Regions from separate parts of the Janthinobacterium sp. EB271-G4-7A genome, predicted to be linked through region 2. Evidence: predicted binding sites of a transcription regulator. Region 2 holds the regulator's gene; each other region holds the start of a gene.
What was found. The regulator NrdR, encoded in region 2, represses ribonucleotide reductase genes. The targets are predictions, from matches to a motif close to CACNANATNTNGTG.
Positions count from the first base shown of each region.

Region 1: the regulator NrdR is predicted to act here: its motif matches at 4,739-4,752, upstream of IGS58_RS02530 (ribonucleoside-diphosphate reductase subunit alpha).
Region 3: the regulator NrdR is predicted to act here: its motif matches at 1,369-1,382, upstream of IGS58_RS17365 (ribonucleoside triphosphate reductase).

Region 1 is NZ_JACYMI010000001.1:544,388-552,111, reverse strand. It holds gene IGS58_RS02540 (SDR family oxidoreductase) at 1-155, shown strand, start outside; gene IGS58_RS02535 (ribonucleotide-diphosphate reductase subunit beta) at 241-1,392, opposite strand; gene IGS58_RS02530 (ribonucleoside-diphosphate reductase subunit alpha) at 1,511-4,474, opposite strand; gene ampD (1,6-anhydro-N-acetylmuramyl-L-alanine amidase AmpD) at 4,866-5,477, opposite strand; gene IGS58_RS02520 (sigma 54-interacting transcriptional regulator) at 5,455-6,519, opposite strand; gene IGS58_RS02515 (PP0621 family protein) at 6,631-6,891, opposite strand; gene IGS58_RS02510 (cytochrome C assembly family protein) at 6,888-7,691, opposite strand.
Region 2 is NZ_JACYMI010000003.1:76,006-83,729, forward strand. It holds gene ybgC (tol-pal system-associated acyl-CoA thioesterase) at 1-68, opposite strand, end outside; ZMP/ZTP riboswitch at 384-508, shown strand; gene glyA (serine hydroxymethyltransferase) at 620-1,867, shown strand; gene nrdR (transcriptional regulator NrdR) at 2,174-2,635, shown strand; gene pilV (type IV pilus modification protein PilV) at 2,865-3,434, shown strand; gene IGS58_RS20730 (PilW family protein) at 3,431-4,408, shown strand; gene IGS58_RS20735 (pilus assembly PilX family protein) at 4,421-5,077, shown strand; gene IGS58_RS20740 (PilC/PilY family type IV pilus protein) at 5,074-7,724, shown strand, end outside.
Region 3 is NZ_JACYMI010000001.1:3,858,559-3,866,282, forward strand. It holds gene ubiU (ubiquinone anaerobic biosynthesis protein UbiU) at 1-732, opposite strand, end outside; gene IGS58_RS17360 (hypothetical protein) at 895-1,305, shown strand; gene IGS58_RS17365 (ribonucleoside triphosphate reductase) at 1,429-3,177, shown strand; gene nrdD (anaerobic ribonucleoside-triphosphate reductase) at 3,174-3,374, shown strand; gene IGS58_RS17370 (anaerobic ribonucleoside-triphosphate reductase activating protein) at 3,364-4,071, shown strand; gene IGS58_RS17375 (Pls/PosA family non-ribosomal peptide synthetase) at 4,220-7,724, shown strand, end outside.

The sequences.
Region 1 (7,724 bases), on a different contig from region 2:
AGAAGCTGATGCAGACGCTGGGCGGCATTCCCATCGGCCGCCCGGGCAAGCCGGAAGAAGTGGCCGAACTGGTTGCCTTTCTGGCCTCGGACCGCGCCGCGTCGATCCACGGCGCCGAGTATGTGATCGACGGCGGCACCATCCCGACCGTCTAAGCCCGCTGCAACAAGCGCTCCACATGGCAAAAGGCCCCGCATCCGCGAGGCCTTTGTGACATGACTGGTAACGCTATCGGCTGGTTTATTCCCAGTTCAGCGCGCCGCCGGTCTGGTATTCCGTCACGCGCGTCTCGAAGAAGTTGCGTTCCTTCTTCATGTCGATCATCTCGCTCATCCACGGGAATGGATTTTCCTCCTGGGCGAACAGCGGCTCGATGCCGATCTGCTGCGCGCGGCGATTGGCGATGAAGCGCAGATAGCCCTTGAACATCGGCGCATTCAGACCCAGCACGCCGCGCGGCATGGTGTCTTCCGCGTACGCGTATTCCAGTTCCACGGCCTTCATGAACAGGTCCTTGATCTCTTCGCGGAAGGCGGCCGTCCACAGCTGCGGGTTTTCCATCTTGATCGTGTTGATCAAGTCGATGCCAAAGTTGCAATGCATCGATTCATCGCGCAGGATGTACTGGTACTGCTCGGCAGCACCCATCATCTTGTTCTGGCGGCCCAGCGCCAGGATCTGCGTGAAGCCGACGTAGAAGAACAGGCCTTCCATCAGGCAGGCAAACACGATCAGGGACTTCAGCAGCTTCTGGTCGTTTTCCACCGTACCGGTGACAAACGCCGGGTCGGTCAGGGTGTTGATGAACGGGATCAGGAATTCATCCTTGTCGCGGATCGACTTGACTTCGTTGTAGGCGTTGAAGATCTCGCCTTCGTCCAGCCCCAGCGATTCGACGATGTACTGGTAGGCGTGCGTATGGATCGCTTCCTCGAACGCCTGGCGCAGCAGGTACTGGCGGCATTCCGGCGCCGTGATGTGGCGGTAGGTGCCCAGCACGATGTTGTTGGCGGCCAGCGAGTCGGCGGTAACAAAGAAGCCCAGGTTGCGCTTGACCAGGCGGCGCTCGTCGTCCGTCAGGCCGTTCGGGTTTTTCCACAGCTCGATATCGCGCTGCATGTTGACTTCCTGCGGCATCCAGTGGTTGGCGCAGCCGGCCAGGTATTTGTCCCACGCCCACTTGTACTTGAACGGCACCAGCTGGTTGACGTCCGTCTTGCCGTTGATGATGCGCTTGTCGTCGGCATTCACGCGGCGCGCCACTTGCTCGGCGTTCGCTTCGGACGGCTCGGCACCTGCCGGCAGGTTCAATTCGGTATTTCCCAGTGGCGCTTGCTGCGCCGGACGCGGCACAGCTGCCGACGTGGTTTCATCATCCCAAGACAACGACATATTCTTCTTCCTTTCCATGCCGGCGAGCCGGCGATCCGCAACAGGCCCGTTGTATCGGACAATGCGGACATTGACAACATTGAATCAGCCCGGCCGTGCCGGGCTGACAACTAAAATCTTACTGGCAGGCTTCGCATTCCTCAAAGCCATCGTCACCCGGACGCAGGTAGCAGGCTTCGCCATCGGCGTCGTCCGCTGCCGCTGCCACTACCGGCGCCACGGCCACTGCTGCTGCCGCCACGACGGCTGCCTGGGCGCTGGTTTGTGCACTTTGGGCGCTGGCCGACATGCCGCCGTCGACTGCCACGGCGTTCAGGGCGCCCGTCTTGGAGGTCGATTTCTCCATGTGGGTAGCGGCGATGGTACGCAGGTAATAAGTGGTTTTCAGGCCACGCAGCCATGCCAGCTTGTAGGTCTCGTCCAGTTTCTTGCCCGATGCGCCAGCCATGTAGATGTTCAGCGACTGGGCCTGGTCGATCCACTTCTGGCGACGCGAAGCCGCTTCCACCAGCCAGCTTGGCGACACTTCAAAGGCCGTGGCGTAGATATCGCGCAGGTCTTGCGGGATGCGGTCGATCTTCACCAGCGAGCCGTCGAAGTACTTCAGGTCGGAGATCATGACTTCATCCCACAGGTCGCGCGCCTTCAGGTCGCGCACCAGGTAGCCGTTGATTTCGGTGAATTCGCCCGACAGGTTCGATTTCACGTACAGGTTCTGGAACGTCGGCTCAATACAGGCCGAGACGCCGATGATGTTCGAAATCGTCGCCGTCGGGGCGATCGCCACGCAGTTCGAGTTGCGCATGCCGAACTTGGCGATGCGTTCGCGCACCGGAGTCCAGTCCATGGCCGACGAGGAATCGACTTCCAGGTAGCCGCCGCGCTCTTCTGCCAGCAGTTTCACCGAGTCTTGCGGCAGGATGCCACGGTCCCACAGCGAACCTGCATACGATTCATAGCGGCCGCGCTCTTCGGCCAGTTCCGTCGACGCCAGGTAGGCGTAGTAGCAGACGGCTTCCATCGAGGTGTCGGCAAACGACACGGCGGCGTCCGAGGCGAACGGCACGCGCATCATGTGCAGGCAGTCCTGGAAGCCCATCACGCCCATGCCGACCGGACGGTGGCGCATGTTCGAATTGCGCGCCTTGTCGACGGCGTAGTAATTGATGTCGATGACGTTGTCGAGCATGCGCATGGCGGTACGCACGGTCTTGGCCAGCTTGACGTGATCGAGCTTGCCTTCCTTCATGTGCGCCGGCATGTTCACGGAACCGAGGTTGCAGACGGCGATTTCATCGCTGCTGGTGTTCAGGGTGATTTCCGTGCACAGGTTCGAGCTGTGGACGACGCCGACGTGCGACTGCGGGCTGCGGATGTTGCAAGGGTCCTTGAACGTGATCCATGGGTGGCCCGTTTCAAACAGCATCGACAGCATCTTGCGCCACAGGTCCAGCGCGGCGATCTTCTTGAATACGCGGATTTCGCCGGCGGCGGCCTTGGCTTCGTAGCCCACGTAAGCCTGTTCGAAAGCCTTGCCGACCTTGTCGTGCAAGTCTGGCGTGTCCGACGGCGAGAACAGGGTCCATTCGCCTTTTTCCATGACGCGCTTCATGAACATGTCGGGAATCCAGTTCGCCGTGTTCATGTCGTGCGTGCGGCGGCGGTCGTCGCCCGTGTTCTTGCGCAGGTCGAGGAATTCCTCGATATCCATGTGCCAGGTTTCCAGGTAGGCGCAGACGGCGCCCTTGCGCTTGCCGCCCTGGTTGACTGCCACGGCCGTGTCATTCACCACTTTCAGGAACGGCACCACGCCTTGCGACTTGCCGTTGGTGCCCTTGATGTGGGCGCCCAGGGCGCGCACTGGCGTCCAGTCGTTACCCAGGCCGCCGGCAAACTTGGCCAGCAGCGCGTTGTCCTTGATGGCGTCGTAGATGCCTTCCAAGTCATCCGAGACGGTGCTCAGGTAGCACGACGACAGCTGCGAGCGCAGGGTGCCCGAGTTGAACAGGGTCGGCGTCGAGCTCATGAAGTCGAACGAGGACAGCAGGCTGTAGAACTCGATGGCGCGCGCTTCGCGGTCCGCCTCGTTCAGCGCCAGGCCCATGGCCACGCGCATGTAGAACGCCTGCGGCATTTCGATGCGCACGTCCTGGATGTGCAGGAAGTAGCGGTCATACAGGGTTTGCAGGCCGATGTAGCCGAATTGCAAGTCGCGGTCGGCCACGATGGCTTTCGCCAGGCGTTCCAGGTCGAAGCTGGCGAGTACCGGGTTCAGCAGCTCGGCGGCGATGCCCTTGGCGATGTATTGCGGGAAATACGTCAGGTATTCGGCGGCAGCGGCCGCTTGCGGCACTTCCTTGCCGAACACTTCCTTGCGCACCGTGTGCAGCAGGATGCGGGCCGTGACCTGGCTGTAGGCCGGGTCTTTTTCCATCAGCGCGCGCGCCGCCAGAATGGCCGACTTGTGCAGCTCTTCGACGGGCACGCCGTCGTACAAGTTTTTCACTGTTTCAGCCAGGATAGCGTCGGCATCGACGTGCTTTTCCAGGCCGGCGCAGGCGGCGTTGATCAGGTCGCGCACTTCCTGCATGTCCAGCAGGCGGCGCACGCCGTTGTCGGTGACGTTCAGCTGGGGCGCGGTGACTTGCGCGGAAGCGCCTTGCGCTTCCTTCTGCAGGCGGCGCTCTTCCATGTGCTTGGCGCGGTACAGCACGTAGGCACGCGCCACGTCGTGTTCGCCCGAACGCATCAGCGACAGTTCCACCTGGTCCTGCACGTCTTCGATATGGAAGGTGCCGCCGCCCGGATGGCGGCGCACCAGCGCGGCGACGACGCCGTCGGTCAGTTGTTCCACCAGTTCGCGAATGCGTGCCGAGGCTGCGCCCTGGCCGCCGTTAACGGCCAAAAACGCCTTGGTCATGGCGATGGCGATCTTCGAAGGCTCAAATGCCACCACCGCGCCGTTGCGGCGGATGATGCGATAGTCGCCCAATGCCGCGCCCGTGCTCGCCACACTGTTGGCCGCGCCTGGCGCTGGCGATACTGGCGTTGGATGGATGGAAATATCTTGTGGTGATTGCATTGAAGCTCCCGTTGTCAGCTAAAGTCAGCCTGCAGTTTTGCTGCCGCGTGTGTTGTTGAATAGAACGCCCGATGGTCAGGGTTTCTTCAGGTATTTGTTGCTAAATAGTAAATTCATAGTGCATAAAACAGGTCAGTATCCATCTCGCCACACCGCACTGCCCGGCTGGCGCGAAACACGATCAAGGGTGATAAACCGCCAGTTCCAGTGCTTTATCAGCAATCCGGATAGCTTTGACAATAATTCTGAAAACGTCTGTGATGGCACTAGATATAGTCTTTACATCCAACTTCTGCACTAATTGTAGTACCCATCGAAGGGTGATGCAATAGTTTTCCGGCATCCGCCAGCGTAATTTTTTGTCTTTTCTTATACGATTTCGGTTGACTTTTCAGGGCATGGATGGAAAGCCCAATCCCCGCGAAGTAAGCGCTAACGCAGGCTGCCCGCGCAAGGTTTCCAGCCAGCATACTTGGTAAAAATGCCAGTCAAAAAACGGTCCCGGATCCGTCTTCCTTCCCGGCGCGATATGCTCGTGGCCGCGCACCTGGGACAGCCCGTAGCGCGCCGCCAGCGCCACCGTCAGCGCCGCCAGGACATGGTATTGCCGCCGCTGGAAAGGCACATCGTCCGCGCCTTCCATTTCGATACCGATGGAATAGCCATTGCACTGCGGACGTCCCTCGAAGGTGGACGCGCCGGCATGCCAGGCACGTTTATCAGCAGAAACATATTGCAGCAACGCACCATCGCGCCGCACAAAAAAGTGCGCCGAGACTTGCAAGCCACGCAGGTCGGCGAAAGAAGGATCGGCATTATAATCTACCCGGCCCGTAAACAAGTCCGACACATGCGGTCCGCCAAAGTGGCCGCCCGGCAAGCTGATGTTATGGATCACCAGCAAATCGACTTGCGCGCCGTCCGGTCGCGCATCGTAGTATTGGGAGTCATAGCGCAGCGCGCCATCGCACCAGCCGTCTTCATCTATCGTCCATGCGCTCATCAAATAGGGCTTCCTGTATCGTCAATTTCTGCATGCGGTAACGCAACTGGCGCACGCTCAGGCCCAGTTGGCGCGCCGCCCGCGCGCGGTGGTAGCGCGCCTGCACCAGCGCCAGCATGATCATGTCGCGCTCGGCCTGGCGCAAATACATGTCCAGCGGCAAGACGGGGGGCACGCCATACGCCGCCATGCCGGGCAGGCACAGTTGCCGTTCCGGCAAGGCCGGCGGCGCCCGCGACGGCATGCTGCCCGCCGCCGACGGCAAGGCCAGCCCCTCGAGCGCGATCACGCCGCCGTCGGCAAAGGCCAGCGCCCGCTCCAGCACGTTTTCCAGTTCGCGCACATTGCCGGGAAACGCATACGCGGCCAGGGCCGCCAGCACGGGCGGCGCCAGACTCACTGCCCGGCGCGGCGACAGGCGCGCGAGGATCACCTCACATAATACCTGCAGATCGCCGCGCCGTTCGCGCAGCGGCGGCAGTGCCAGCTCGATCACATTCAGGCGGTAGAACAGGTCCTGGCGAAACGTCCCGGCCGCCACGCCGCGCCCCAGGCCATGCTGGCTGGCGCACAGAATGCGCACATCGACTGCCTCGTCAGTACTGCCGCCCAGCTTGCGCACGCGGCGCTCCTGCAGCACGCGCAACAGTTTCACCTGCATGGACAGCGGCAGGTCGTCGACTTCGTCGAGCAGCAAGCTGCCACCGTGGGCTGCCTGGAACAAGCCCTGGCGTTCGTGCAGCGCGCCCGTATAGGCGCCCGGGCGGCAGCCGAAGAATTCCGCTTCCATCAGCGCTTCGGGAATAGCGCCACAGTTGACGGCGATAAACGGGAAGCTGGCGCGCGCGCCCTGCGCATGGATGGCGCGCGCCGCCAGTTCCTTGCCCGTGCCCGATTCGCCGCGGATGGCCACCGGCGCGCCACAGCGGGCGATGCGGCCGATCTGCGCGCGCAGCGCCTGCATGGGCAGCGAATTGCCGCTCAGTTGCGGCGCCGGCGGCATGCCGGCGGCGGTGACGGTCTGCGGACTGGGACGGGACATGGGAGCGCGCCTTTCTGCAATGGCGGCGACGAACCGCCTGCTGCAGATGCTACGCCGGACGGATGCCGGAGGACGTTACGATACGGATGAGCAACGCGCGCCGGCACGCCCTTACAAGGTGGCGTGCGCGTGGCTGCAGTAATCGTGGCCCTTGGCCTGCACGTTTTCGGAGGCCGGGTAGTACACGCCGCAATGGGCGCAGCACAGCATCAGTTCGGCATCAGGCAATTCCTGCGGCCGGCCCGGCGGCGCAAACGGATTCGGCTGCTGTTGCTGCTGCGCGCGGGCCCGTTGCTGCATGCTCCGGATCTTGCTGCGGATAGCAAACAACACCAGGAATACCAGCGCCAGCCAGAATAAAACACGTGTCATGCGAATCCTCGGTGTAAAACCACTTCCAGTACAAAACGGCTGCCGACATAGGCCAGCAGCAAGGTGGCGAAACCGGCCAGGGTAAAACTCAGGGCCGTCTTGCCGCGCCAGCCGCGAAAGCGGCGGCCTGCCAGCAGCGCGGCAAACAACAGCCACGACAGCATGGTAAACACGGATTTGTGATCCCAGTTCAGGGCCTTGCCAAATAGTTGTTCGGAAAACACGATACCCGACAGCACGGTCAGGCTCAGCAGGATGAAGCCCAGGCCGATCATGCGGAACAGCAGTTTTTCCATCGTCAACAGGGCTGGCAACTGGTCCAGCGCCGTGCCGATGAAGCCGCGGCTTTCGCTGCGCGTATGCAAACGCGATTCCTGCAGCGCCATCAGCACGGCGTGGAAGGCGGCAATCGTCAAGGTGCTGTAGGCAAGCACGGCCACGGCAATGTGCCAGCCGAAGACGGCCGACTTGCCTTCCATGTTGACCTGGCTGCCAGGAAAGGCCCAGGCCAGGCCGATGGCGAGGACGGCGCTGGGCATGACCATGCGGCGCAGTCCGTCCAGGCTGAAATTGCGGTTCTCTATCCAGTAGGCGCCCACCGAGACCCACAGCGCGGCCGACAGCATGGCGGAAAAACCGAAGCGCAAGGTGCCCGGCGCCATCAGGTCGAACCACAAGGTGGCGGCGTGCGCCAGCCAGGCAACGCCGGTCAGGCCGGCAATGAGCCGGGCACGGGACGAGGGAAGCACCGCGCACGCCGCGTACAACAGCGCGGCGATGAAAAAGAAATAGATCTGCATAGTTTAAGTTTACACCATAGCCGACAAGCGCGA
Region 2 (7,724 bases):
TAGACGATGCCGCCGGCGTCGGTGTCTTCATAGTAGACACGTACGTTCCAGGTAAAGACTGAAGGCATGTTTATTGCGCCAGTAGTGAGATTGAGCAACATTTTACGCGATTTTTCTTCTTGTGACTGTGGGCGCTTGCTGGAAAGCCATGCAAAAGCTGCATATAAGTTGCACCGCAGCATTGTAAATCCGGCGTGTGCAATGGCAAGCTTCGTAACATACGCTTACATGCCATGGCCAGGTTTAAGTTCAGCTTAAAAGCCGCAGTCATGCCCCGGGGCAGCTTGTGGCCGCACCCTGGCTGGAGTGGCGCGCGGCGATTATAGCCGCACGGTTGCATTCCTTGCTCAATTTGGGCACTTAACTTACAATTTGGCTTCCATTACGTCTCACGTGACTGGCGAAAAGTCGGGCGATCTCCATGAATGGCGATCGGCAAACCGGCGAAAGGTGGGCATCCACCGGGAAACGTGAGATTTTTCATCAGCCGTTCGCCTGGGTAGCCACTATGGAAAAGCACGAAGAGGCTGCCTGTCCAATGTTGTTATTCACTTAACGCCGGCTCCCCTCATTCGATCCAACCTGCCAGTACAAGCACCCTCATACTTGGAGTTTTTACATGTTTGCAAAAGATCACAACCTCGCCAACGTCGATCCTGAATTGTTCGCCGTCATCCAAAAAGAGAATACGCGCCAGCACGACCACATCGAACTGATCGCGTCGGAGAACTACACGTCGCCAGCCGTAATGGAAGCGCAAGGCTCGCAGCTGACGAATAAATATGCCGAAGGCTACCCAGGCAAGCGCTACTACGGTGGCTGCGAATACGTCGACGTGGCCGAGCAACTGGCCATCGACCGCGTGAAACAGCTGTTCGGCGCCGAATGCGCGAACGTGCAGCCGAATTCCGGCTCGCAGGCGAACCAGGGCGTGTTCTTCGCCATGCTGAAACCAGGCGACCTGATCATGGGTATGTCGCTGGCCGAAGGCGGCCACCTGACCCACGGCATGCCGCTGAACATGTCCGGCAAATGGTTTGACGTCGTCTCCTACGGCTTGACGGCGGAAGAAGACATCGACTACGAGGCAATGGAGCGCCTGGCCCGCGAACGCAAGCCGAAACTGATCATCGCTGGCGCGTCGGCGTTCTCGAAAAAGATCGACTTCGAACGCTTCAGCAAGATCGCCAAGGAAGTTGGCGCGTATTTCATGGTCGACATGGCCCACTATGCCGGCCTGATCGCCGCCGGCCTGTACCCGAACCCGGTGCCGTTCGCTGACTTCGTCACCTCGACCACGCACAAATCCCTGCGCGGCCCCCGTGGCGGCATCATCCTGATGAAGGCCGAACACGAAAAAGCCATCAACTCGGCCATCTTCCCTGGCATCCAGGGCGGCCCGCTGATGCACGTGATCGCCGGCAAGGCCGTCGCCTTCAAGGAAGCGCTGAGCCCTGAATTCGTCGAATACCAGAAGCAAGTGATCAAGAACGCCGACGTGCTGGCGAAAACCCTGATCAAGCGCGGCCTGCGCATCGTGTCCGGCGGCACCGAATCGCACGTCATGCTGGTCGACCTGCGCGCCAAGAACCTGACGGGCAAGGAAGCCGAAGCCATCCTCGGTTCCGCGCACATCACCTGCAACAAGAACGGCATACCGAACGACCCGCAAAAGCCATTCGTCACCTCGGGCATCCGCCTGGGCAGCCCAGCGATGACGACGCGCGGTTTCAAGGAAGCGCAAGCGGAAGAAGTGGGCAACCTGATCGCCGACGTGCTGGACAATCCGCATGACGCCGCCACCATCGAGCGCGTGAAAGCGGCCGTGAAAGTGCTGGCCGACGCGCACCCGGTGTACGCAGCTTAAGAGCCTGTTCCGGTGAAGGAATACATCTACAGCAGACAGCCCCTCGGAAGCGGGTACTGCGTTGCTCGTCGTAGCATGGCTAGCCATGCGTCCTCCTCGCGCCTTGTCCGCGCGACCGATGAGCAATCTGCTGCAGACGCTCCTTACCGGAATAGTCGCTAATTATTTGTCCAGAATGTGTCATACGGAGTAAGATTCTGTATGACACATTCCAGTCGTGCCCAAGGGCGCCCGGAGTGATTCGGGCGCCCTTTGTACAAGGGCGGCGATTTCCCGTAATTATTACTATAAAGTTGTAGCCAGCCCATGAAATGTCCATTTTGCCAGCACGGCGACACCCAGGTTCTCGATACGCGCGTATCGGAGGAAGGGGATGCCATTCGGCGCCGCCGCCGCTGCGGCAAATGCGACAAGCGTTTTACCACGTATGAGCGCATTGAACTTATCATGCCGGCCGTCGTCAAAAAGAATGGCAGCCGGACGGAGTTCGCTGCGGATAAGTTGCGCGGCAGTTTGATGCTGGCCTTGCGCAAGCGTCCCGTCGCGGCCGCCTCCGTGGATACGGCCATCGCGTCCATCCAGGAAAAACTGTTGACCAGCGGCTTGCGCGAAGTCGATTCCGGCTATATCGGCGAACTCGTCATGCAAGAATTGAAGCGCCTGGACAAGATCGCCTACATCCGCTTCGCCTCCGTTTACAAGAACTTCGAAGACCTGGCCGAGTTCCAGGATGCGATTGCCGAAGTGGGACAGGCACGCAAGCCCTGACGTTCACTTCGCCGCCAACGGGGCTACTCATGCGCCCCGTTTTCATTACGCCAGCGTTCGCCTGGCAAGCGGCCTGATCAATTCAACGCTGTTCTTCTCACCTTATCGCTGTCCTGTTTGCGCTAGCGCAGATCCGGTTTTTTGCGCGCGCCTATCTTGTAGCTGGGCCGCCTGTTCTTGCGACTCTTTCTGCGGAAGGGAGTAGCGCATGCGCAATGGCGGTCGCACTATGTTTCCTGCGGGTGGCAGCAGCCTCGTCGAGGTGCTCGTGTCGCTGCTGCTGTTGGCGCTGGGCCTGCTCGGTGCCAGCATCCTGCAACTGAACTCCCTGCGCGCGCGCCATGAGTCGGCGTTGTTGTCGGCGGGCGTGCAACTGGCCGCCGGCATGGCCGAGCGCATGCGCGCAAACAGCGTGCTCATGAATGGACCCGATGCGGGCAATCCCTACCTGAACGTGGCGTACGCGGCGGCGGACGGCGCCGACGCTGGCGGCGGTGCGCCGGACTGCTTCGGTGCCGCCGCCTGCGGTGCGGCTGAACTGGCGCAATTCGATATCGCCGAATGGAAGCAACGGCTGCATGCGGCCTTGCCCGGCGCACGTCTGCACATTTGCCGCGACCTCGCCGCGTGGGACGCCGCTGCCCAGGGTTTGCACTGGGCTTGCAGCGGCGGCAAAGGGGCGCCCATCGTCATCAAGCTGGGCTGGCGCGCCCGCCTGCCCGATGGCTCGTCCGCCGAGAATGCGGCAGGCGAGTCGCTGCCCAGGCTGGCAATCCAGCTGGGCGGGGGCGGCGCATGAACCGCGTGCCTGCCGCGTGGCGCCGGCATCGGGGCATGAGCCTGGTCGAATTGCTGGTGGCCCTGTCGCTCGGCGCGTTGCTGATGCTGGCGGCCAGTAGCGTGTTGCTGGCCGTCAGCGGCAGCTATGGCGACCAGTCCTCCAGCGCGCGGCTGGATGACAACGGCCGCTATGCGCTCGATACCATCGCCCGCGCCGTGCGCCAGACGGCGTACGTGAACTGGGATAGCAGCGCCGCGCCCGTCGCCCATGCCGATGACGACAGCGCCAATGTGGCCGGGCTCGACGCGCGCAGCCTGGGCAAGAACAGCGAAGGCATCAGCGGCGCGCTGCCCGGCGTCCTGCATGGCAGCGATGTGCTGGCCTTGCGCTATTACGGCGCCGGCAAGGAAGAGGGCGGCGACGGTTCCGTGCTCAATTGCGCGGGTTTTGGCGTGGGCGCCGCGCAAACGCAGGCGCAGCGGGGCTGGAGCATTTTCTATGTAGCGCAGGGCGCCGATGGCGAGGGCGAGCTGCGCTGCAAATACCGTGGCGCGAACGGCTGGGGCGCGGATGCCATCATCCGCGGCGTCGATGCTTTCCAGGTGCTGTACGGCCTCGACACGGATACGCCGGCCGACGGCGTGGCGAACCGCTATGTCAACGCCAGCGCGCTCGACGCCTACGATGCGGCGCTGGTGCTGGTTGGCGCGGACGCGGCCGCGCGTCAGCGCGATTTTCACCGGCGCACGCACTGGAAGCGCGTGGCCAGCGTGCGCGTGGCGCTGCTATTGCATGGCGAGGCGGGCCAGGCGGACAAGATGGCGGAACTGGGGCCGGCGCAGTTCGATCTGTTCGGCAAGGTGTATGCCGAGGCGCACGGCGCCGGGGACACGGGCGTGCGCATCGCGCGCGCGTCCTTGCCCGCCGCAACGCGCTCCCGGCTGCGGCAACTGGTGCAGACGAGCATCATGCTGCGCAACGGGCCGGCCTAGGCGGGCGGCGCGATGGCTGGCGCGGGCGTCCGCTGTTGCGTACCTTGTCGCGCACTTCGTGGGCACCGCAGCGGCGCTACCCTCGTGTATGTGCTGTGTCTGCTGGTGATCATCTTGTTGCTGGGCATATCGGCGGCGCAGATGGCCTTGCAGGGCGAAAAGGCGGCACGGGGCGAGCGCGACAGGCAGATCGCGTTTCAGGCGGCGGAGGAGGCATTGGTGGATGCGCAGAACGATATCGAAGGCTTGCCTGGCGCACCGGGGCGCAGCAGCCTCTTCGCACCAGGCAGTGCGGCAGGGTTTGCGGACGGCTGCGGCGAAGGGGGAACACTGGGCCTGTGCCTGCCGGCAGCCCCGGGTGCGCCGGCACTCTGGCTGAGCACGGACCTCGATGGTGCCGCAGGGGGCAGCCGCACCGTGCCGTATGGCCAGTTTACGGGCGCCGCCATGCAGACGGGGCAGGGTTTCCTGCCGTCGCGCCGGCCCCGCTACCTTATCGAACTGCTGCCGTTTCACCCGCCCGGCGCGCAGGCCACTGCAGTGGCCAGTGGTCTGGCCACGGAAAGCTATGTGTACCGCATCACGGCCATCGGTTTTGGCGCGCAGGAAAGCACGCAAGTCGTGCTGCAAAGCTATTACCGCAAGCCGGCGGCTGGAGCGGGGCCATGAGGGCTTTGCCGTCCGCTTTCTCGTCCGCGCTGCGTTGCTCCGGCTGGGCCTGGCTGCTGGTGGCTGGCCTGATTTGCCGTAGTGTCCTTGCCGCCGCTCCCCCGGTGGCGCTGGCGCGGGCCGACGCGGGCTTGCACGGCACCAGGGTGCCGCCGAATCTGCTGCTCAACCTGTCCCTCACCCACGCTGCCGCCGCTGCCGCGCATGGAGGCAACTATGCGCCGCAGCGCGAGTACCTCGGTTACTTCCACGCCCGCATGTGCTACAGCTATCCGTATCGCAGCAAGGACGGCGTCATGCTGCCGGACTTGCGCGTAGCGACCGCTTACTTCTCCGTGCTGAAACCGGCCGATGCGCTGCACGGCTGCGGCGGAGACAGTTTCAGCGGCAACTTTCTCAACTGGGCCAGTGCCAGCATGCTCGACATCGTGCGCTATGCCCTGACGGGCGGCGACCGCGTCATCGACGAGGTGCGCAAGACGGTGCTGCAGCGCGCCTATTTGCCCGATGCTGGCAGCCCCATCGACTTTTTTGCCCACCCCGTTTTTTTCCCGCGCAAGGTCTTGCAGACTGGCGTGGCGGCGGCGACGCCGTTTGCGTTGTCGCAACTGGCCATCGTTTCTTGCCGTAATCGCCTGTTGTTCGGCGACGCCAGTTTGCCTCCGGGCGGCAATTGCGACGCGCCTGGGGCCGCCGCCACGCACGGCGTGTTCCTCGCGCGCGTGCGCGTGTGCGACGCTGATGAGGGGCCGCTGCGCGACGACTTGTGCCTGGCGTATGGCAAGAACTACAAGCCGGTGGGCGCCGTGCAGCGCCATGGCGGCAGGGTGCGCGTGGGCGTGTTTGGCCATTTGAATGGCCTGCCTGCAAGCGCCGGCGCCGTGTATGGCGGCGTGCTGCGCGCGCCGCTGGCCCACGTGGGACAGCAGCGCTGGATGGCGCCCGACTTTATGCCGCAAGACAATGCTGGCGCCGAGTGGCATCCCGCCACTGGCGTGTATGCGGTTCAAGCTGCGGCCCAAGGCGCGAGCCCTGGCGGCGGGGTGACCACTTACATCAATGGCCTGGGCCGCGGCAACGCCGGGCATCCCGGCGCGTACGTCAGCGCGGCGCCGCTGGCTGAATTGCTGTACGAATCGCTGCGCTATCTGCAGGGGCGGCAAGCGAGCGCCATCGTGTCACCCGCTACGACACCGCCTGCCATCGACGACGGCTTGCCGGTCGTGACGCAATGGAGCGACCCGCAAACGGCCAGTTGCCAGCGTCACATCGTCGTCAGTCTCGGCGATGCGGGCATGGCGGGTGACCGCTACGTGCCCGGCAACGTTCCGGCGACTCCCGCATCAAACGGCGATCGCGCCCGCGCGCCGGACAGTTTTGCGCCGCCCCCGTTCGATGTCATGGCCTGGACGCATGCGGTGGGCAGCCTGGAAAGCGGTGGGGCGCAAGGCAATCCCGCGCCACGGCCCGAACTGGCGGCACTGGAAATGCTGGCCGAGGGGGCGGGCGGCGCCAGCTACCATGCGGCAGGACTGGCCTACTGGTCGCATGTGCAGGCCCTGCGTCCCGGCGGCAAGAGCGACGGCATGGCGAAGGTCGAGCACTATGCGGGCGACTTGCGCCAGGGCGACCCGGCCGGCGAATCGGCCGCCATTCCCGCCGCTACGCCCTTGTTATTGGCGGCCAAGTATGGCGGCTTTCTCGATGCCAATGGCGATGCCAACCCCTTCAAGAGCGCGACTGGCAGCGCGCTGAGCGAGTGGAGCCTGGATGGCCGCTGGCCCGCCCATTACCTGCCCGGCAGCGACCCGGCCGCCCTGATCGGGGGACTGCGCGCAGCCTTTGCTGCTGCCGACAAGGGTAGCTTGCCGGCGACGCTCGCCGGGCCGGCCCTGATGGCGCTGGCCAGCGGCACGGAAGAGGCATACTGGTTCCAGACGCAGATACGCCTGGCCGATGGCAGCATGACCTTGTCGCGCACCGCATTTGCCCTGGGGGCCGATGGCGCACTGCTTCCCGGCAAGCCATGGTGGCGCACGGGTGGGCAGGAGCAGGTCGCGCCAGATGGAACGCCAGCGGTTTTGCGTCCCGTCTACACGCTCGACGCCAAGGGCACCCTGGTGCCGCTGGCCTGGAAGCGGCTCGATACGGAGCAGCGCGGCGCATTCGGCGGTGGCGATGGACGAGGGGAAGCGCGCCTGGCGTATCTGCTGGGCCAGCGCACGCATGAGGTGGGCCAGCCGGGCGGCTTCCTGCGCCGCCGCACAGGCAGCCTGGGCGCCGCGCCGCATGGCAATTTGCTGTACGTGGGCGCGCCGGGGCTGGGCATGCCGGGGGCAGGCTATGGCTTGCACCGCAAGGCGCTGTTGCAGCGGCGCAAAATGCTGTACCTGGGCGCCAACGATGGCTTGCTGCATGCCTTCGATGCGCGCACGGGCAGCGAATTGTTTGCCTATCTGCCGCAAGTGCTGCTGCACCTTGCGCCAGCCGCTGCGAGTACTCACTACAGCCCCGGCCCGCTGCTCGATGGCGCGGCGGCCACGGCGGAAGTGCTGGCGCTGGGGCATTGGAAGACGGTACTGGTATCGGGCATGGGCGGCGGGGCGCAAGGCGTGTTTGCGCTCGACATCACGGATCCGGCCCGCTT
Region 3 (7,724 bases), on a different contig from region 2:
GGTCGGATAGCTGGCGTTTTCGCCGGGCGCATAGCGGTCGATCAGCACGCCGTTCAGGCGCGATTCGAGGCCGTTCGGCGTTTCCAGCCAACGCACGGATTTCGCCGGCGAGCACACGCCATGGGTATTCGGCGCCTCGCCCGTCGCATACGACGACAGCGCGCAACGTCCTTCGACCATCACGCACAGGGAGCCGAAACCGAAGACCTCGATCTCGACTTCCGTCTTGGCGATCAGTTGCTCCACCTGCGCCATCGACAGCACGCGCGGCAGCACGGCGCGGGCGATGCCGAAGTGCTCATGGTAAAAATTGATGGCTTCGTAGTTGGTGGCCGAGCCCTGCACGGAAAGGTGCAGGCGCAGCTGCGGGTGATGCTCACTTGCGTAGGCCATCAGGCCAGGATCGGCCACGATCATGGCGTCGATGCCGGCCTGCGCGGCGCGGTCGATGGCGCTGCGCCACACGGCCCAGTTGTGCGGCTGCGGATAGGTATTCAGCGCCAGCAGCACCTTGCGCCCATATTGGTGGGCATAGCGCACGCCCTCGGCGATGGCCTTCTCGTCGAAATTGAGGCCGGCGAAATTGCGCGCATTGGTGGCGTCGCGAAAGCCCAGGTAAACGGTGTCGGCGCCATTGTCGACGGCTGCTTTCAAGGCGGGCAGGCTGCCGGCGGGGCAGACCAGTTCCAGCGGTCCGGCCACGCGGGTGGCGGTGGTTGATTCAAGCATCATGATATTCACAGTCCTGTATCGGCTCAGGGTGCAGACTATAGCCCCGCCCATGCTGGCCAGTCCTTGACGCAGGTGAAGGAATGCATGCATGGCTGGCGCGCGTTCAACTTGCTTGACCTGGCTGTAAAATGCCCCACTTTTCTCCCTCTTCGATTGCCCGCCATGCCCCGCAAACCGCTGCTGATCTTCCTGCTCACCCTGTTCCTCACCGTGCTGCAAGTACAGTGGGCCGCGCCCGCCGACGGCTATGTCGAAGAAAAGCTCTCCATCCTGTCGCCCGAGATACTGGGCGCGTATCCGGGCGTGCTGCTGCTGTTCCTGCAAGCCGTCTTCGCGCGCCGCGCCATGCCGGTGCCGCGCCAGATCGCCATCAGCACGGGCCTGCTGGCCGTCTACTGGCTGCTGGCGAACTACGTCACCTTCGATATCCGCGTCGCCAGCTGGAGCACCTTCTCGCCGCTGGAAATCTGGGCGCACGTGCTGCCCGCCTCCACTATCAGCATCGCCGTCTGCGCCGCCGCGTACTTTGGCCTGAGCCGCGTCATCCTGCGCCAGGGCCGCGCGAAAAAGTAAACGGGGGCGCTTTTTTCACCTGCATCAAGGATTCGTCACGCAACAGCACGCGCCCTTTGACGTCACTATATTTAGTGATTAATCTCCATAAAAACACCGCATGTTGTGTTTACTGGAGGTTTCATGACGACAAATGCAGTTTCCCCCACACGCGGCCAGGTCGATGTCGCCGCGTCCATCAATGAATACCTGGAGCGGCGCGACTGGCGTGTCAACGCCAACGCCAACCAGGGCTACTCGCTGGGCGGCCTGATACTCAATGTATCGGGCAAGGTCATCGCCAACTACTGGCTGGACCAGGTATATCCGCCGGAAGTGGGCGCGGCGCACCGCGAAGCGGCGCTGCACATCCACGACCTCGACATGCTGGCCGGCTATTGCGCCGGCTGGTCGCTGCGCACCCTGCTGCACGAAGGCTTGAACGGCGTGCCGGGCAAGATCGAATCCGGTCCGCCCAAGCACATGTCGAGCGCCATCGGCCAGATCGTCAATTTTCTCGGCACCCTGCAAAACGAGTGGGCCGGCGCGCAGGCGTTCAGCTCCTTCGACACCTACATGGCACCCTACATCCGCAAGGACAGCCTGCGCTACGAAGACGTGCGCCAGTACATGCAGGAGCTGATCTTCAACCTCAACGTGCCGTCGCGCTGGGGCACGCAGACGCCGTTCACCAACCTCACCTTCGACTGGGTCTGCCCGGACGACCTGCGCGAGCAGATTCCCGTCATCGCCGGCCAGGAGATGGACTTCAGCTATGGCGAGCTGCAGGCGGAAATGGACATGATCAACCGCGCCTACATCGAGATCATGATGGCGGGCGACGCCAAGGGCAGGGTCTTCACCTTCCCCATCCCCACCTATAACATCACCGAGGATTTCGACTGGCATAGCGAAAACGCGGAGCGTCTGTTCGAAATGACGGCCCGCTACGGCCTGCCCTACTTCCAGAACTTCATCAATTCGGAACTCAAGCCGAACATGATCCGCTCCATGTGCTGCCGCTTGCAGCTGGACTTGCGCGAACTGCTGAAACGGGGCAACGGCCTGTTCGGTTCCGCCGAGCAGACGGGTTCCCTGGGCGTGGTGACGATCAACTGCGCGCGCCTGGGCCACCGATGGCGCGGCGACGAGCCAGCCCTGATGGCGGACCTGGACCGCCTGCTGGAACTGGGCAAGACGAGCCTGGAAATCAAGCGCCGCACCATCGAGGAACTGATGCAGCAAGGCCTGTTCCCGTACACGAAGCGCTACCTTGGCACCCTGCGCAACCACTTCTCCACCCTGGGCGTGAACGGCATCAACGAAATGATCCGCAATTTCAGCGGCGACGCCTACGACATCACGGCGCCAGCAGGCCATGCGCTGGCCGTGCGCCTGCTCGACCACGTGCGCGCCCGCATGGTGCAATTCCAGGAAGAGACGGGCCATATGTACAACCTGGAAGCGACGCCGGCCGAAGGCACGACCTACCGCTTCGCCCGCGAAGACCGCAAGCGCTTCCCCGCCATCCTGCAGGCGGGCACGGTCGACAACCCGTACTACACGAATTCGTCGCAGCTGCCCGTCGGCCATACGGACGACCCGTTCGAGGCGCTGGAATTGCAGGACGCGCTGCAGCGCAAGTACACGGGCGGCACGGTACTGCACCTGTACATGACGGAAGCGCTGTCGGACGCGAATGCCTGCCGCGAGCTGGTGAAACGCGCCCTGAGCCGCTTCTCGCTGCCCTACATCACGGTCACGCCCACGTTTTCCATCTGCCCGCGCCACGGCTACCTGGCCGGCAAACATGAATTCTGTCCCACCTGCGACGCGGAACTGATCGCGCGCAAGCAGTCCGATCTCGCTCACCCACTCAAGGAAACGCCATGAACGCACGTCCCGACTTCACTCCCGCCATCACTCTGCTCGACACCGAACGCCAGCGCTGCGAAATCTGGACCCGCGTGATGGGCTATCATCGCCCCGTCGCCTCGTTCAACATCGGCAAGCAGGGCGAATTCCACGAGCGCCAGTACTTTACGGAAGCGAGCGCCCGGGTTGGCCTGTCCGCCTGCCATGGCGGCTGATTTGAAAGTGGGCGGCCTGACGCCCTTTTCCGCCACCGACTACCCTGGCAAGCTGGCGGCCGTGGTGTTCGTGCAGGGCTGCCCCTGGCGTTGCGGCTATTGCCACAATCCTCACCTGCAGGCGCGCACGCCGGAAGGCGCCATGCCCTGGCACGACGTGTTGACCTGGCTGCGCCGGCGCGCAGGCCTGGTCGACGCCGTCGTCTTCAGCGGCGGCGAAGCGTGCATGGACCCGGCGCTGGGGCGGGCCATGCAAGACGTCAGGGAACTGGGGTTCGGCATCGGCCTGCACACGGCCTGCATCTATCCGCAGCGCCTGCAGGAAGTGCTGCCCCTGGTCGACTGGGTCGGCTTCGACATCAAAGCGCCGTTTGCCGACTATCGTCATGTGACCCGCGTGGCCGGCAGCGGCGACCCGGCGCGCGCCTGCCTGGACGCCATCCTGGCCAGCGGCGTCGCCTACGAATGCCGCACCACCACCCACCCGGACCTGCTGCCGGACGAACAGTTGCTGTCCCTGGCCACCACCCTGGCCGCGAAAGGCGTCGACAACTACGTGCTGCAGCAATTCCGCGCCGAAGGCTGCGCGGACGCGGTGCTGTCCGGCCGCCCTCTGCACGGCTATCCGGCGGCGCATACTTTGGCGCAAATCGGCGCCATGTTTCCGCGATTTACATTCCGTAATCATGGCGATTGATCCTGCCGCCACATAATTGCTGAAAGCTCTACAAAATTCCCCGTTCTGCAACGCTGAAATGTCTTGCGTGCTGTAATGTATCAACTGTGCCGCGCGCCATGCGCAGCCCATCAGATTCTTCACTCCGCATTACAGATAAGCGTCATCCATGAACGATTTCACCGCAGTCAGCCCAGGCACTCCTTCCACCCACGCCGACATCCTGTACGGCCCGCCGCGACCGGATCTGCTGCGCGAGGAAGTACTGGCCGACCTGCTGGAAGCGACGGCACGCCGCTATCCGCAACAGATCGCCCTGATCGACGGCGAACGCCGCATCACGTATGCGGAGCTCGACGCGCAGGCGGGATGGGCCGCGTCGCGCCTGGTGGCGGCCGGCGTCAAGCCCGGCGACATCGTGGGCCTGTGGCTGCCGCGCGGCGCCCATCTGCTGCTGATGCAGGCGGCCATCGCCAAGGCGGGTGCCGCCTGGCTGCCCGTCGATGAAGACACGCCCGTCGAGCGCCTGCAAGTGTGCCTCGATGACGCCAATGGCGCAGGCGTCGTCAGCTGCGCGCAATTCGCGCCACGCCTGTTGGACGCCGGCGTCAAGCGTCCCGTGTGGACGGCGGAAAGCCTGCTGGCCCCCGCCGCGCCGGGCGAAGTGCTGCCCGCGCGCGGCGCCGTGCTGCCCGAACACCCGGCCTATGTGATCTACACCTCCGGCTCCACGGGCAAACCGAAGGGCATCCTGATCAATCAACGCAGCATCTGCCACTTCCTGCGCAGCGAAAACGCCGTGCTGGAAGTGGCGCAAAGCGACACCGTCTACCAGGGATTTTCCGTCGCCTTCGACATGTCGTTCGAGGAAATCTGGATCGCCTACCTGGTGGGCGCCACCCTGTGGCTGGGTCCCAAGGATATCTCGGGCGACCCGGAAGCCTTGCCGCGCGCGCTGGCCGAGAACAAGGTCACCGTGCTGCACGCCGTGCCGACCCTGCTGGCCCTGTTCGCCGAGGAAGTCCCCAGTTTGCGCCTGATCAACCTGGGCGGCGAGATGTGCCCGGAGTCCCTGGTCGAGCGCTGGTCGCGCCCGGGCCGCGCCATGTTCAACACCTATGGCCCCACGGAGGCGACCGTCTCGTGCAGCCTGGCGCGGCTGCGGCCCGGAGAACCCGTCACCATCGGCACGCCGCTGCCCAACTACGGCTTGCTGGTGTTGCAGGTGGCCGAGCCGGGAGAAAACCGTTCCCTGGCCCTGCTGCCGCGCGGCGAGACAGGGGAGCTGTGCATCATCGGCCCCGGCCTGGCCGAGGGCTACCTGGGCCGGCCCGATCTGACGGTGGAAAAATTCCTGCCCAACCCGTGGGCGACCAGCGAGGATGACGCGCGCCTGTACCGCACGGGCGACCTGGCCCGCATCGATGCGGACGGCCAGGTGCTGTGCCTGGGCCGCGCCGACGACCAGGTGAAAATTCGCGGCTTCCGCGTGGAGCTGGGCGAGATCGAAGCCGTGCTGGCGCAGCAGGCGGGCGTGGGCACGGTGGCCGTGTTGCTGCGCAAGGATGACGGCATCGACCAGCTGGTGGCCTACATCGTCGGCAGCGAGGAGGCGCCCGAGGACGCCCTGGCGGCAAAGACCCTGCGCGCGGCCCTGAACCTGCATTTGCCGCCCTACATGGTGCCGGGCCGTTTTGAACTGCTGCCGCTGATGCCGCGCCTGACCTCGGGAAAAATCGACAGGAAGGCCTTGAAAGCCATGCCCCTGTCCGCCCCGCCGGCAGGCGAGGCGGGGATCTCGGACGTGCCGGAAACGCCGGCCGAAGCGGCCCTGTTCGCGGCCCTGGCCAAGCTGTTCCCGGGCCAGGCGATTTTGCGCCAGCTGGACTTCTTCAGCGACCTCGGCGGCCACTCCTTCCTGGCCGCGCGCCTGGCCTCCGCCCTGCGAACGGATCCGGCCTACGCCCACATGACGGTGCGCGACATTTACCAGAACCGGCAGATCGGCAAGATCGCCGCCGTCTTGAGCGAGGCGCCCGCGCTGGCCACGCCGGAGGCGGAGTGGACGCCGCCGTCCACCATGAAGCGCTGGCTGTGCGGCGCCGCGCAGGCGGCAGCCGTGCCTGGCCTCGTCACCCTGCGCATGGCGCAGTGGATGGCGCCCTTCTTCACTTACCACTTCTTCACGGGCGACACTGGAGATACCGTGCCGCGCGCCATCGCCGCCTCGATCGGCGTGTTCCTGCTGGCGACCCTGGCCGAATTTGCCATTGCAATTGCCGGCAAGTGGCTGATCGCCGGGCGTTTGAAACCGGGCAGCTATCCGCTGTGGGGCGTCACGTATTACCGCTGGTGGCTGGCCGACCGCCTGGTCGAATCGGCGCCCGCCTACCTGCTCAGCGGCTCGTCCCTGAATAGCTGGTGGCTGCGCGCGCTCGGCGCGAAGGTGGGCAAGGAAGTGGTCATCGGCTCGATGACCCTGCGCGCGCCCGACCTGCTGGTCATCGGCGACAACGTCAGCGTGGGCAATGCCGTCAACTTTGAAAACGCCAGGGTCGAGCGGGGCCGTCTGCTGCTGGGCCGCATCAGCATCGGCGACGACGCCTGCATCAGCTCTTACGCGATCATGGAAGGCAATACCACAGTGGGCGCGTTCGGCCACCTGGAGGGCCAGTCGGCGCTGGCCGATGGCGCGGCGGTACCCGCCGGTCGCGTCTGGACGGGCTCGCCCGCGCGCGACATTGGCGCGTTTGACGTGGCCAGCCAGCCGCCGCGCCCCGCCGTCTCGCGCCTGCGCCTGACGGGCGAAACCGTGTTCTTCTGCTTCGGCATGGTCTTGATCGCGGTGCTGTTCTTCATGCCCGTCTTCCCCAGCTTCGTGCTGATCGACTGGTTCGACGAGCGCGAAATGATGCCGTGGTTGCAGGGCCGCGACGTGACGACCCAGCTGGCCCGCTACTTCCTGCTGGCCTTCCCCGCCAGCGCCGTGCTGATCGTGCTCACGGCCCTGCTGTCGGCCGCCATCCGCTGGGGTGCGCTGCCCCGCTTGAAGCCGGGCAGCTCGCCCGTGCACAGCAATATCTATTGCGCCAAGTGGCTGGTCAGCCATATCCAGGAATCGAGCCTGAACGTCCTGCACGGCATCTACGCCACCGTGTACGCGCCATACTGGTACCGCCTGCTGGGCGCCAAGGTGGGCAAGGGCGCCGAGATTTCCACGGCGCTGGGCGTGGTGCCCGACATGCTGACCCTGGGCGACGACACCTTCATCGCCGACGCCGTCATGCTGGGCGACGAGCAGATCGACGGCGGCTGGATGACCATGCGCCCCACCGTCATCTCGCACCGCAGCTTCGTCGGCAATGGCAGCTACATCCCGGACGGCACCACGCTGCCCGAACACGTGCTGATCGGCGTGCACACGCATGCGCCGCGCAATGAGCAGATGCACAGCGGCGACACGTGGCTGGGCTCCCCGCCCATGCATTTGCCCGCGCGCGAGCAGGTCAGCGGCTTTGCCGAGCACCTGACCTTCAAGCCGTCCTTGCTGCGCCGCCTGGGCCGCAGCCTGATCGAAGCGTTCCGCATCGTCGCGCCGCACGCGGTGGTGATCGCCGTCGGCTACACCCTGGTGCTGGACGTGATGCCGATCGCGGGGGCGGGACGCTGGGGCG